Regions from separate parts of the Shewanella polaris genome, predicted to be linked through region 1. Evidence: predicted binding sites of a transcription regulator. Region 1 holds the regulator's gene; the other holds the start of a gene.

Region 1 (5,504 bases):
TTCAATTGCAACCAACGAGATTCCCCTATTATGGCAAAGCACTTGTTTACCTCTGAGTCTGTCTCAGAAGGTCATCCAGATAAAATAGCCGATCAGATTTCTGATGCGGTATTAGACGCGATACTTGAGCAAGATCCAAAAGCTCGTGTTGCGTGCGAAACGTATGTTAAAACCGGTATGGTATTAGTAGGTGGTGAAGTTACCACTTCTGCTTGGGTAGATATTGAAGAAATTACCCGCAAAACGGTACGCGAAATTGGCTACACCAATTCAGATATGGGTTTTGATGCAGATTCATGTGCAGTACTAAATGCCATTGGCAAACAGTCTCCAGATATTAATCAAGGTGTTGATCGTGCCGATCCTGCTGAGCAAGGCGCTGGCGATCAAGGCTTAATGTTCGGTTATGCAAGCAATGAAACTGATGTATTAATGCCTGCACCTATTACTTACGCCCATAAATTAGTTAAGCGTCAGTCTGAAGTGCGCAAAAACGGTACACTACCGTGGTTACGTCCAGATGCGAAAAGCCAAGTCACTTTTGCCTACGATAACGGCAAAATCATTGGCATTGATGCAATTGTATTATCAACTCAACATCGTGAAGACATTAAACAAGCTGATTTGATTGAAGCCGTAATGGAAACCATCATTAAGCCTGTGTTACCTGAACAATGGTTAAATAAAGACACTAAATACTTTATTAACCCTACAGGGCGTTTTGTTATTGGCGGACCCGTTGGTGACTGTGGACTAACAGGACGTAAAATTATCGTTGACACATATGGTGGCATGGCGCGTCATGGTGGTGGTGCTTTCTCTGGTAAAGACCCATCAAAAGTTGACCGTAGTGCTGCTTATGCTGCACGTTATGTGGCTAAAAATATTGTTGCTGCGGGTCTTGCTGATCGTTGCGAGTTACAAGTGTCTTATGCGATTGGTGTTGCAGAACCAACCTCTATCAGTATCGAAACTTTCGGTACTGGTAAGGTGTCTCAAGAAGTGTTAATTAAATTGGTTCGTCAACACTTTGAACTACGTCCATATGGCTTAACAGCAATGTTAGATTTAGCACGTCCAATCTATCAACAGACTGCTGCTTATGGCCACTTTGGTCGAGATATCTTCCCTTGGGAAGCAACAGATAAAGCTGAAATCCTTCGTGCAGACGCTGGATTATAATAAGCTAACTGTCTATGTCGTTTTAACCTAGAATTTGTAAACTAAGTTAATAGCATAGAAAAATAAAACCGCCATTAGGCGGTTTTATTTTTTCTGTTTTGTAGCAATAACAACATATAACATTAATAACATCATTATTTGATTTTAAAATGGCTCACATTATGTATCAACCAACTTGGCTAAACACAAAGATAACTGGAAATCAGCAACCTTCTGTTGCCATTAGAGAATGGTCCGCAATCAAATTATTCTACCGTCAACATATGCCTTATGCTCGATTGGCCCAAAAAGAATCTGTTGCTGTCATCCATCATGTTCAACCAACACTCACGAATGACACAGAATTGAGCCAGCAAATAATCATTGCCGCAATAAGAGTTAAACCTGTAGGCCAATATCAATTAATAAGTGGATTGTTAGTCCATCCTGACTATCGTGGCCAGCAAGTATCAACTCAACTATTAAAATTTATCGCACCAAAATTAATCGTTAAAGATTGTTTCTTATTTGCCCATCCGTGGTTAATAAGTTTATATCAACAACAGCAATTTATAGTAAGAGAGCCAAGTGAATTATCCACATTGCCAGCAGAAATAACTCAATTATATCACCGGTATCACAGTGAACAGCGACCATTAATATTGATGCAACTTAGTGAGCTAAATGACATCAATGGGCTTAAGTCAGAATAAGTCCAATTCAAATAAACCTAATTCAGTCTAATCTTAAATCAACTTAAACTTACATCAAGACAGCACTTGTAAGTCAATTAGCAGTGATCGAAATGGGCCGTTTCAATACACATAAACGACACTTGCTGCATGGTCATAATCGGCACATCTTTAACAATGATTGAGGCCGTGTTAATCAGCTCTATTTGGGAAGCCAATGTTATTGCAGCATTATAATCATTGGTTATGCCACAAAATATCCACATCTCTTTCCAACGAACAAAATACCCAGAATGTTGCACTTGAGAATTAACCGCATCTTGAAAGTGCGCTTCAATACATTGATACGGTTCCCCAGCATCAGACAGTACTGCAGCAATTAACTTCACGTTGTCAAACGCCGAAAGTCTTAAGCTTAGGTATGGTGCAAAAAGTGTTTCAAAATCAATGTTCGTCATATTATTAATAAGTAACCATGTTGATGTAAACTCATTTTAACTGCTTAGCCTATGTTGCTAATCAAGCAATATTACTCGTCGCAAGTAAGTAATAATCACGTTGCTCAAAGCTAAATTGATCAATCTCTGTCATTGCCGCTTTTTGTTTATGCGCAGCCAATGAACGAGCGTTGTCGGCGGCGACATAGGTCACCATAAATGGAAAAGTATCACGTACTTGCCGTTTTAATTCACTCACTAACGCCGCGAAAATACCTTGACCACGCTTCGACTCTTGAATCCAAACGGGGCCATATTGACAAGAGTTAGTTGTTGATATTGCTTGACCATTTAAATCGGCAAACTTAATTTTTTGAATAATATGGCGGTATAAAGGTTGTGCGGAAAAAAATGACCATTTTGCAGCCATCACATAACCAACAATATGCCCTTGTTCTTCTGCGACAAGAAACCAATGTTGATTAATTAACTGAATAACCTCACCTTTTCTCAGCGAATGAGCATGTAGTTGGCTATTAGAGTCTAACAACTCATCATCAACATGAGCACGCTCTAACTGCACTATGGCAGCAACATCGGTTAATAACGCCTTACGGATAATAAATGACAATGATTATTCCTTTGACTCTGAATTGGGAGATTGATTCTTAGCCCATTCTATCACTAGCGCAACAGGTAACGGAGACATAATTAATGTGCCCACACCAATAAGTAAAGCGATAACCAACATGCCGCTGACTTGTTGAGCAAGATCACTTTGCCAGTATAGTCCTACGCCCAGCAACAACATGATTACCCCAACAAAATGCAATACTTTGACTATTTTGATCATTTGAGACTCTTTAATAGGTTAAATAATGTTAATTCATCCAAAACATTACATTTATTTACTCTTTTATTACTGTTCAAGTAGTAGAATAACCGCAATGTTTTCGTTTTTGGACCCCTCTCAGCATGATAAAGCATATTCTCGGCGCCACTGTAATATTTTTAGGCCTTAGTGCTTGCCAAAGCCAACCACAAGTTGTCTCTAATGAACAATTAATGGGTCGTTGGCATGTAGACGTTGTCCTCGATACTCCAACCATTAATAATAGCCCAGCAAATTTAGTGTTTGCCCCAAATGGTCAGCTAACAGGTAATAATAGTTGTAATCAATTTTCTGGTCATTACGCTCAGCAAGGTAACTTACTGCAACTGGCTCCGTCAGATTCAACCATGAAAGCTTGTGTCGATAGCTTAATGACTCAAGAAGCTGATCTGATGAAGGCGATATCATTAGTGCAGCAAATTGATTTTTCAAAAGGAAAACTCAATTTATTATCAAAAAAGGGTGATACGTTATTGGTACTAACAAAGCAATCGTTACCCTTATCTTAAATCCATCGTTTAAATAAATCATCGGATTGGCTATAAGTGTCAGCTTAAATTTCCACTATAAAAATGAATTTTTATTCAACTATTTTGATTCTTTCTTGACTTAATAAGTCAATCTATTCAAAATGTGCTAGTTTTTTGAATAATAACTATAAGTTGAATTATCACTATGCCAGCGACAAGAAATCAGGATGAGCTCGTGCGAACTTTTAAAGCGATTCTCAAAGAGGAACGTTTTGGAAGCCAAAGCGAGATTGTTATTGCGCTTCAAGCCGAAGGATTCGGTAATATTAATCAATCTAAAGTATCTCGCATGCTCAGCAAGTTTGGTGCTGTGCGAACTCGAAATGCTAAGCAAGAAATGGTGTATTGTCTTCCTGCCGAGCTAGGAGTCCCTACTGCAGGTAGCCCCGTTAAAAACTTAGTACTGGATGTTGATCATAATCAAGCCATGATAGTGGTCAGAACCAGCCCTGGTGCAGCGCAGTTAATTGCACGTTTGCTTGATTCAATAGGCAAGCCTGAAGGGATATTAGGTACTATTGCAGGCGATGATACTATTTTCATTTGCCCTGCAAGTATAAAAACTATCGATGATACATTAGAAACAGTTAGATCTTTATTCAATTATAGTGAATAAAAAACCATTCCAATAAAAAAGCAATGCCATGGCATTGCTTTTTTATTATCTAAAATTAGCGTTTAGGCATCATCGAATTGAATTAAAAAATCCAGCGATGGCACAAAGAATGATGACCCAGTCAATGCTTTAGTAAACAACATTAAATGGTCATGATTTCCATCGCTATCGCCATGTACCATACTCCGAAGCATTTTTTCAAAATGTTCAGGGGTGCGGCAGACAGAAATAAATACCAACCCTTGTTCTCTCGTTGAACCATAAGGCATACTTTGACGTAAAATCTCTAATGAGTTTCCTTGCGGATCCTTTAAATTGACTCGTTTAGTATGACTGGTTAACGGCTTATCTTCTGATTCGTACTCAATATCATCAGCTTTGGTACGGCCATATATATCTTCTTGTTTTTTTACAGGTAAACGATGCCATTTACTTAAGTTATGCAGATATTTTTGTACATGAACATAACTACCTGAAACAAACTTTTCGTCTTCATCACCGACAAGTGCAACCTGTTGACGATGGCGTCCTTTAGGGTTTTCTGTACCATCAACAAAACCCATTAAATCACGGCTGTCCATAAATCGAAAACCGCGCTCTTCATCTACTAATTCAACCAAATCTTCAAACATCTGGTTAATTTCATTGGCAACAAGATGCAAAATATCATAACGATCACAACGGATATGAACAAACAAATCATATTCCATTGCAGGTGCATCACGATTACCTTCATTCATAGCAGGAAAAGGTTTTAATAATGCAGGACGAGCGTCTGGATAAAAGGTATCCCAAAAATTAGCCCCAATACCCACAAAGCCATTAAATGCACTGTCGGTATATTGATCTGTGAGTTCGTAAATGTATTGTGCCACATTAGCAATAGATGGACGTAATTGCTCTTCAACACCATCGTTGGCATTAAACATCAAATACACACTGTGTAAATTCCCTTCTGCGCAAATCCCTAACTGTTCACGAGGCATAACTTGGTTACCCATATTTACTTATCCACCTTAATACTTTCTGTCGGCCTAAATGGTGATAACTTAATACTGGATGCTATTAAAAAACGAATAGCACCTCTGATCAATTTCATTAATCAGTAGCTTATCTTAATCAAATGTAAATTTCTTTAAGTGTATTCACATTTAGCTTATTTGTAAGTCACATTTT
Region 2 (5,504 bases), 450 kb from region 1:
TTCAGTTGTTTCAGGATCTGCTATCACAGAATAATCTGTATTATTACCAATCGCGTCGTTGTAGTCATTTACCCCAGCCACACTGCGAGAATCTTCAAATTCAACCAAGGCACTTAACCCGTAATATTCAGCCGTAGCAAAGGTTAAACGAGTGCGTAAGGTCAAAGCATCTGCGTCTTTTAACGCATTGTCTTGATCGACAGATTCATAACGCAAATTTAAGTCTACTTTTGCTGTACCTTGAGTGATTGCATCAGCAACTGTATTAACATTGGTGTCTGCGGCATTAGCGCTGCCCATGGCTAATAACAACGAACAAGTTAATGCTGATAAAGCCCATTTTTTGGTCACAACAGAATTTTGGCAAGCCTTATCCGTAACTTGACTAGCAAGCAATTTATTATTCATCTTACATTCCTAATATTTATTTTAAGTTGAGTTATCAATCTGCTAAATATACGTAAAATATATGGCTAGCAAGTTAACTGGCCGTAACCTTAATAAGTTCACTGTTCAGTTTCCGTGACATATCTTGCATTTTACATACTTGTTTGACTAGATATTGATGGCAATTCAAAATTTGCGACTTTTGACCGTTAAAATTAACGGGTTGTCGAACTATTATTATTTTAGGGACATGTCTTGCTGATATAAAATTATGAATAAAAACGGCCGCTTACATACCTACAAAGAGGTACGCTAATAAGTTTCTGACTAAAAATTGGCTTCAGTACATATTACCTTTCGATTAATAATACTCAATATAATGGGCACACAAGTAAGCTAACAAACGAATAATCCAAGTGAATTATCGACATATTTCAAACTAGACTAGTATGTTTATTGAACAAAACAATTATTAACATTTTAATAACGTAATCGATTTTTTGTTTTTGATTTAAAGGTTAGCAGCCAAGTTCAACAGTAACCCCCGATGCTATTTCCCATATCAATATAACTTGTAATGTATACAGGTTTTATTATTTATCTTTGACAGCCATTAGATAAAGACTAATTCTAATAAGGGTCAATAATTCTTTCACAACTATAACGTCACAACCGCTCAGTATTAAAAATTAAGTACACCAACATAAATTAAACAGGTATATCTACTTTACTTATGGAATAAAAACAAAAAAGCCAATGCAATTGCATTGGCTTTTAAACTTAATCGTTAACGATTAACCTAAAACAGCCAACAACACACCAGCTGCAACCGCACTACCCAGCACACCAGCAACGTTTGGTCCCATTGCATGCATGAGTAAGAAGTTTTGGTTATTAGCCTCTAAACCTACCTTATTCACCACTCGAGCAGCCATTGGCACTGCAGAAACACCTGCTGCACCGATAAGTGGGTTAATTTTCCCACCGGAGAGCTTACTCATTAATTTGGCCATCAATACCCCTGAAGCAGTACCAATACTAAATGCAACCGCGCCAAGGATTAAAATACCCAAGGTTTCGATACGCAGAAATTGATCGGCGGATAACTTAGATCCAACAGCAAGACCTAAAAAGATAGTCACTATGTTGATTAACTCGTTTTGCGCCGTTTTCGATAAACGATCAACCACACCTGATTCACGCATTAAATTACCTAAACAGAACATACCAATTAATGGTGTTGCTGCGGGTAAAAACAAAATGGTTAAGCCAAGTACCATCAGTGGAAAGATAATTTTCTCTTTCTTACTGACTTCACGCAATTGTTCCATTTTAATTTCGCGTTCAGCTTTAGTGGTGAGCAGTTTCATTATCGGCGGCTGAATTAATGGCACTAGCGCCATATATGAATATGCAGCAACGGCAATCGCGCCTAGTAACTCTGGCGCCAACTTAGAGGCTAAGAAAATTGCAGTTGGACCATCTGCACCGCCAATGATGGCAATAGCAGCAGCATCTTGCATACTAAACTCAAATCCAGGTACAAGATTCAGCGCTATAGCACCAATTAAGGTAGAGAAAATACCAAATTGTGCCGCAGCCCCTAACAAAAGTGTTTTAGGGTTAGCAATTAGCGCCCCAAAATCAGTTAATGCACCGACCCCCATGAAGATGAGCAATGGGAACACCCCAGTTTCAATGCCGACATGATAAGCGTAATACAGCAAACCACCTTCATCGGTGAAACCTGCATTAGGAATGTTAGCTAATATGGCACCAAACCCAATAGGTAATAATAATAACGGCTCAAAACCTTTAATTATCGCTAGAAATAACAATAAACAACCAACAGCCATCATCAGCAGTTGGCCACCAGTAAAGTTAGCCACACCCGTTTCAGCCCAAAAAGCCAGTAATCCTTCCATTTCGACCTCTTATGCTAGTGATAACAATGTTGAACCTACAGTTACACTGTCACCCTGCTTAACCGCTAACTGAGTTACAACACCATCTTCTTGAGCACGAATTTCGGTTTCCATTTTCATCGCTTCCAAGATAATGATCACTTCACCAGTTTTAACCGCTTGACCATTATTAACTAACACTTTGAAAATATTTCCCGATAACGGTGCAGCCATAGTGCATTTAACTTCGCCAACAGGCGCTGAAGCCACAGGAGCCATGGCAACTGGTGCAGCTGAGACTGGCGCGATATGCCCTATTTCGCCACCTTCGCTCACTTCGACGACAAAATGTTGCCCCTCTACGTCAACGGTATACGTTTGTGGACCTTTATCGGCTTTCACTTGTAAATCATCTGCACTTGGGACAGGCTCAAACGCATCCGGGTTGCCACGATTTTTAAGAAATTTAAGACCAATTTGATTGAACAACGCGTAAGTCATCACATCATCATCTGATTCAGCTGCTAGGCTAAAGCCCTGCTCTTTAGCTGTTTTTGTAAGTTCTACACGTAACTTATCAAGTTCTGGTGCAATCAAATCTGCTGGACGACAGGTAATAGGCTGTTCACCCTTTAGCACTCTGGCTTGCAACTCGGCGTTAACTGGCGCTGGCGTAGCACCATATTCGCCTTTTAGAACGCCTTCGGTCTCTTTAGTCATCGACTTGTAACGTTCACCCATCAGCACGTTGATCACTGACTGTGAACCAACAATTTGCGAGGTAGGTGTAACTAAAGGTAAGAAGCCAAGATCTTCACGCACCCGAGGGATCTCTTCAAGCACGGCATCCATTTTGTCTGCTGCACCCTGCTCTTTTAATTGGTTTTCCATGTTAGTTAACATGCCGCCAGGTACTTGAGCACGCAAAATGCGTGAATCGATGCCTTTTAGTGCACCTTCGAAACGGACATACTTTTTACGTACTTCACGAAAGTAAGCGGCTATCTCTTCTAACAGCACCATATCGTAGCCGGTTGCTCTGTCAGTATCCTCAACCATTGCCACTAAGGTTTCTGTGGCACTGTGCCCATAGGTTTGGCTCATTGAAGATATTGCAGTGTCAAGCACATCAACCCCAGCTTCAATGGCTTTTTGGTATGTAGCAGTGCTTAAACCCGTTGTCGCATGACAATGCATCGATACCATTAAATCAGTTTGTGATTTTAGGCGACTGATTAACTCATAGGCTTGCATCGGTTTAAGTAAACCCGCCATATCTTTAATACATAATGAATCGGCGCCCATGTCTTCTAAACGCTTTGCCATGTCGACCCAAGTATCAATCGTATGAATAGGGCTAGTAGTGAACGAAATCGTCCCTTGCGCATGTCCGCCAACGTTTTTAACTGCTTTAACTGCGGTTTCAAGGTTACGTACATCATTCATTGCATCAAAAATACGGAATACATCTACGCCATTGGTGTGAGCACGTTCAACGAATCGTGTAACAACATCGTCTGCATAATGACGATAGCCTAATAAATTTTGCCCTCGCAGTAACATTTGCTGCGGTGTATTAGGCATGACTTTTTTTAGTTCACGAATGCGGTCCCAAGGATCCTCACCAAGATAACGAATACAAGAGTCAAACGTTGCTCCCCCCCATGACTCAAGTGACCAAAACCCCACTTTGTCTAATAACGGCGCGATAGGTAGCATATCGTCGAGGCGTAAACGTGTTGCCAGTATTGATTGGTGTGCGTCACGCAGGACGACATCGGTTAGTGCTAATGGCTTGCTCATAATGACTCCAAATTTATTTCGCGCGGTATTGATGTATCGCAGAGGTGATTGCGGCAACTAGCTTAGGATTTAAAGCTACCTGTGCCGGTGCTCTGGGTATTGCAGTTGCAGGCGCAGCTGTAGCTGCCGCTATAGGCGCAGGGAAAAGCTTAGCAACAATACCAATACCGATGATCAACATACTTAAAAAGATAAACACTAAGCCCATGCCCATTATCATAATGCCCAGCGCATCGGATAACTGCTCAGATATTGATGTCATGTGTCCTCACTTTTTTGTCAAACAGTTAAATTAAGATAAGTTGGTTTAGGCGCGCTAAATCGGTGCAAGAATTAATATTTATCAATTCACCACACCTATTTGACTTACCTATTAAACAAGCGCTAATTCAGCAAGCATAAATATTCAACTCAAGCTTTATTTAATTCAGGTTTTTATGAGCTGAATCCCCCCACTTGCGGGACATCAGCTCAAAATCTTGTCACAAAATATAAACAATATACCACAATAATGCTATCTTTTTGTAAATTGGTCTTACCAAGTGACATGCACAAAGACAGTGCAACTATACAATCAGTAAAAATAAAGCCGATAAAATGAAGATCCCATAACTAAGTAGCATTTTCTAATAGCTAAATAATAAATTCATCATCAATAAGCATGAAACAACATCACTTACCGCTAAACAGACGCAAACATATACATAAATATTCTCAATCAAACAAACACAATGAATAAAGATGTAATAACAAAAGGCGGCTAAGTCAGATCCACAACGATATGACTAAGAAGCATCTAATGATGAAGATAATTTGAGGGGGTAAGTGTCAACTTATCTCAGGACGGGACAAATTAACATAAAAAAAGCCCTGCATAAATGCAGGGCTTTTTTATTATGGTGCGCGTGGGAGGAGTCGAACCTCCGACCGCCTGGTTCGTAGCCAGGTACTCTATCCAGCTGAGCTACACGCGCAAAATCGGTACAACATATCATTCAAAGGCATTGCTATAGTTAGTACGATAAAAAAATACCAACATTACATATGAATGAATGGCGGAGAAGGAGGGATTCGAACCCTCGATGGGATTTAAAGCCCATACTCCCTTAGCAGGGGAGCGCCTTCGGCCACTCGGCCACCTCTCCGCAATAAATGGTGCGCGTGGGAGGAGTCGAACCTCCGACCGCCTGGTTCGTAGCCAGGTACTCTATCCAGCTGAGCTACACGCGCATAAATTGGGTTGAGTGAAATATGAATGGTGCGCGTGGGAGGAGTCGAACCTCCGACCGCCTGGTTCGTAGCCAGGTACTCTATCCAGCTGAGCTACACGCGCATTCATATTTAACACTTTAATAGATAATGGTGCGGATGGGAGGAGTCGAACCTCCGACCGCCTGGTTCGTAGCCAGG

What was found. Region 1 encodes ArgR, which controls arginine synthesis, uptake and breakdown. Its sites were predicted from a motif close to ANTGAATANNTATTCANT; they were not measured.
Region 2: FH971_RS14725 (OadG family transporter subunit) is a predicted target of ArgR. The motif match lies at 4,488-4,505, and genes of this name have one in related genera.

Annotation. Positions count from the first base shown of each region.
Region 1 covers NZ_CP041036.1:3,843,754-3,849,257, forward strand. The annotation lists gene metK (methionine adenosyltransferase) at 31-1,182, shown strand; gene FH971_RS16680 (GNAT family N-acetyltransferase) at 1,344-1,874, shown strand; gene FH971_RS16685 (hypothetical protein) at 1,952-2,311, opposite strand; gene FH971_RS16690 (GNAT family N-acetyltransferase) at 2,373-2,921, opposite strand; gene FH971_RS16695 (hypothetical protein) at 2,925-3,143, opposite strand; gene FH971_RS16700 (META domain-containing protein) at 3,266-3,691, shown strand; gene argR (transcriptional regulator ArgR) at 3,858-4,328, shown strand; gene FH971_RS16710 (Dyp-type peroxidase) at 4,391-5,329, opposite strand.
Region 2 covers NZ_CP041036.1:3,393,143-3,398,646, forward strand. The annotation lists gene FH971_RS14710 (alginate export family protein) at 1-300, opposite strand, end outside; gene FH971_RS14715 (sodium ion-translocating decarboxylase subunit beta) at 1,182-2,312, opposite strand; gene oadA (sodium-extruding oxaloacetate decarboxylase subunit alpha) at 2,322-4,094, opposite strand; gene FH971_RS14725 (OadG family transporter subunit) at 4,108-4,356, opposite strand; tRNA gene FH971_RS14730 (tRNA-Arg) at 4,992-5,068, opposite strand; tRNA gene FH971_RS14735 (tRNA-Ser) at 5,148-5,239, opposite strand; tRNA gene FH971_RS14740 (tRNA-Arg) at 5,248-5,324, opposite strand; tRNA gene FH971_RS14745 (tRNA-Arg) at 5,351-5,427, opposite strand; tRNA gene FH971_RS14750 (tRNA-Arg) at 5,455-5,504, opposite strand, start outside.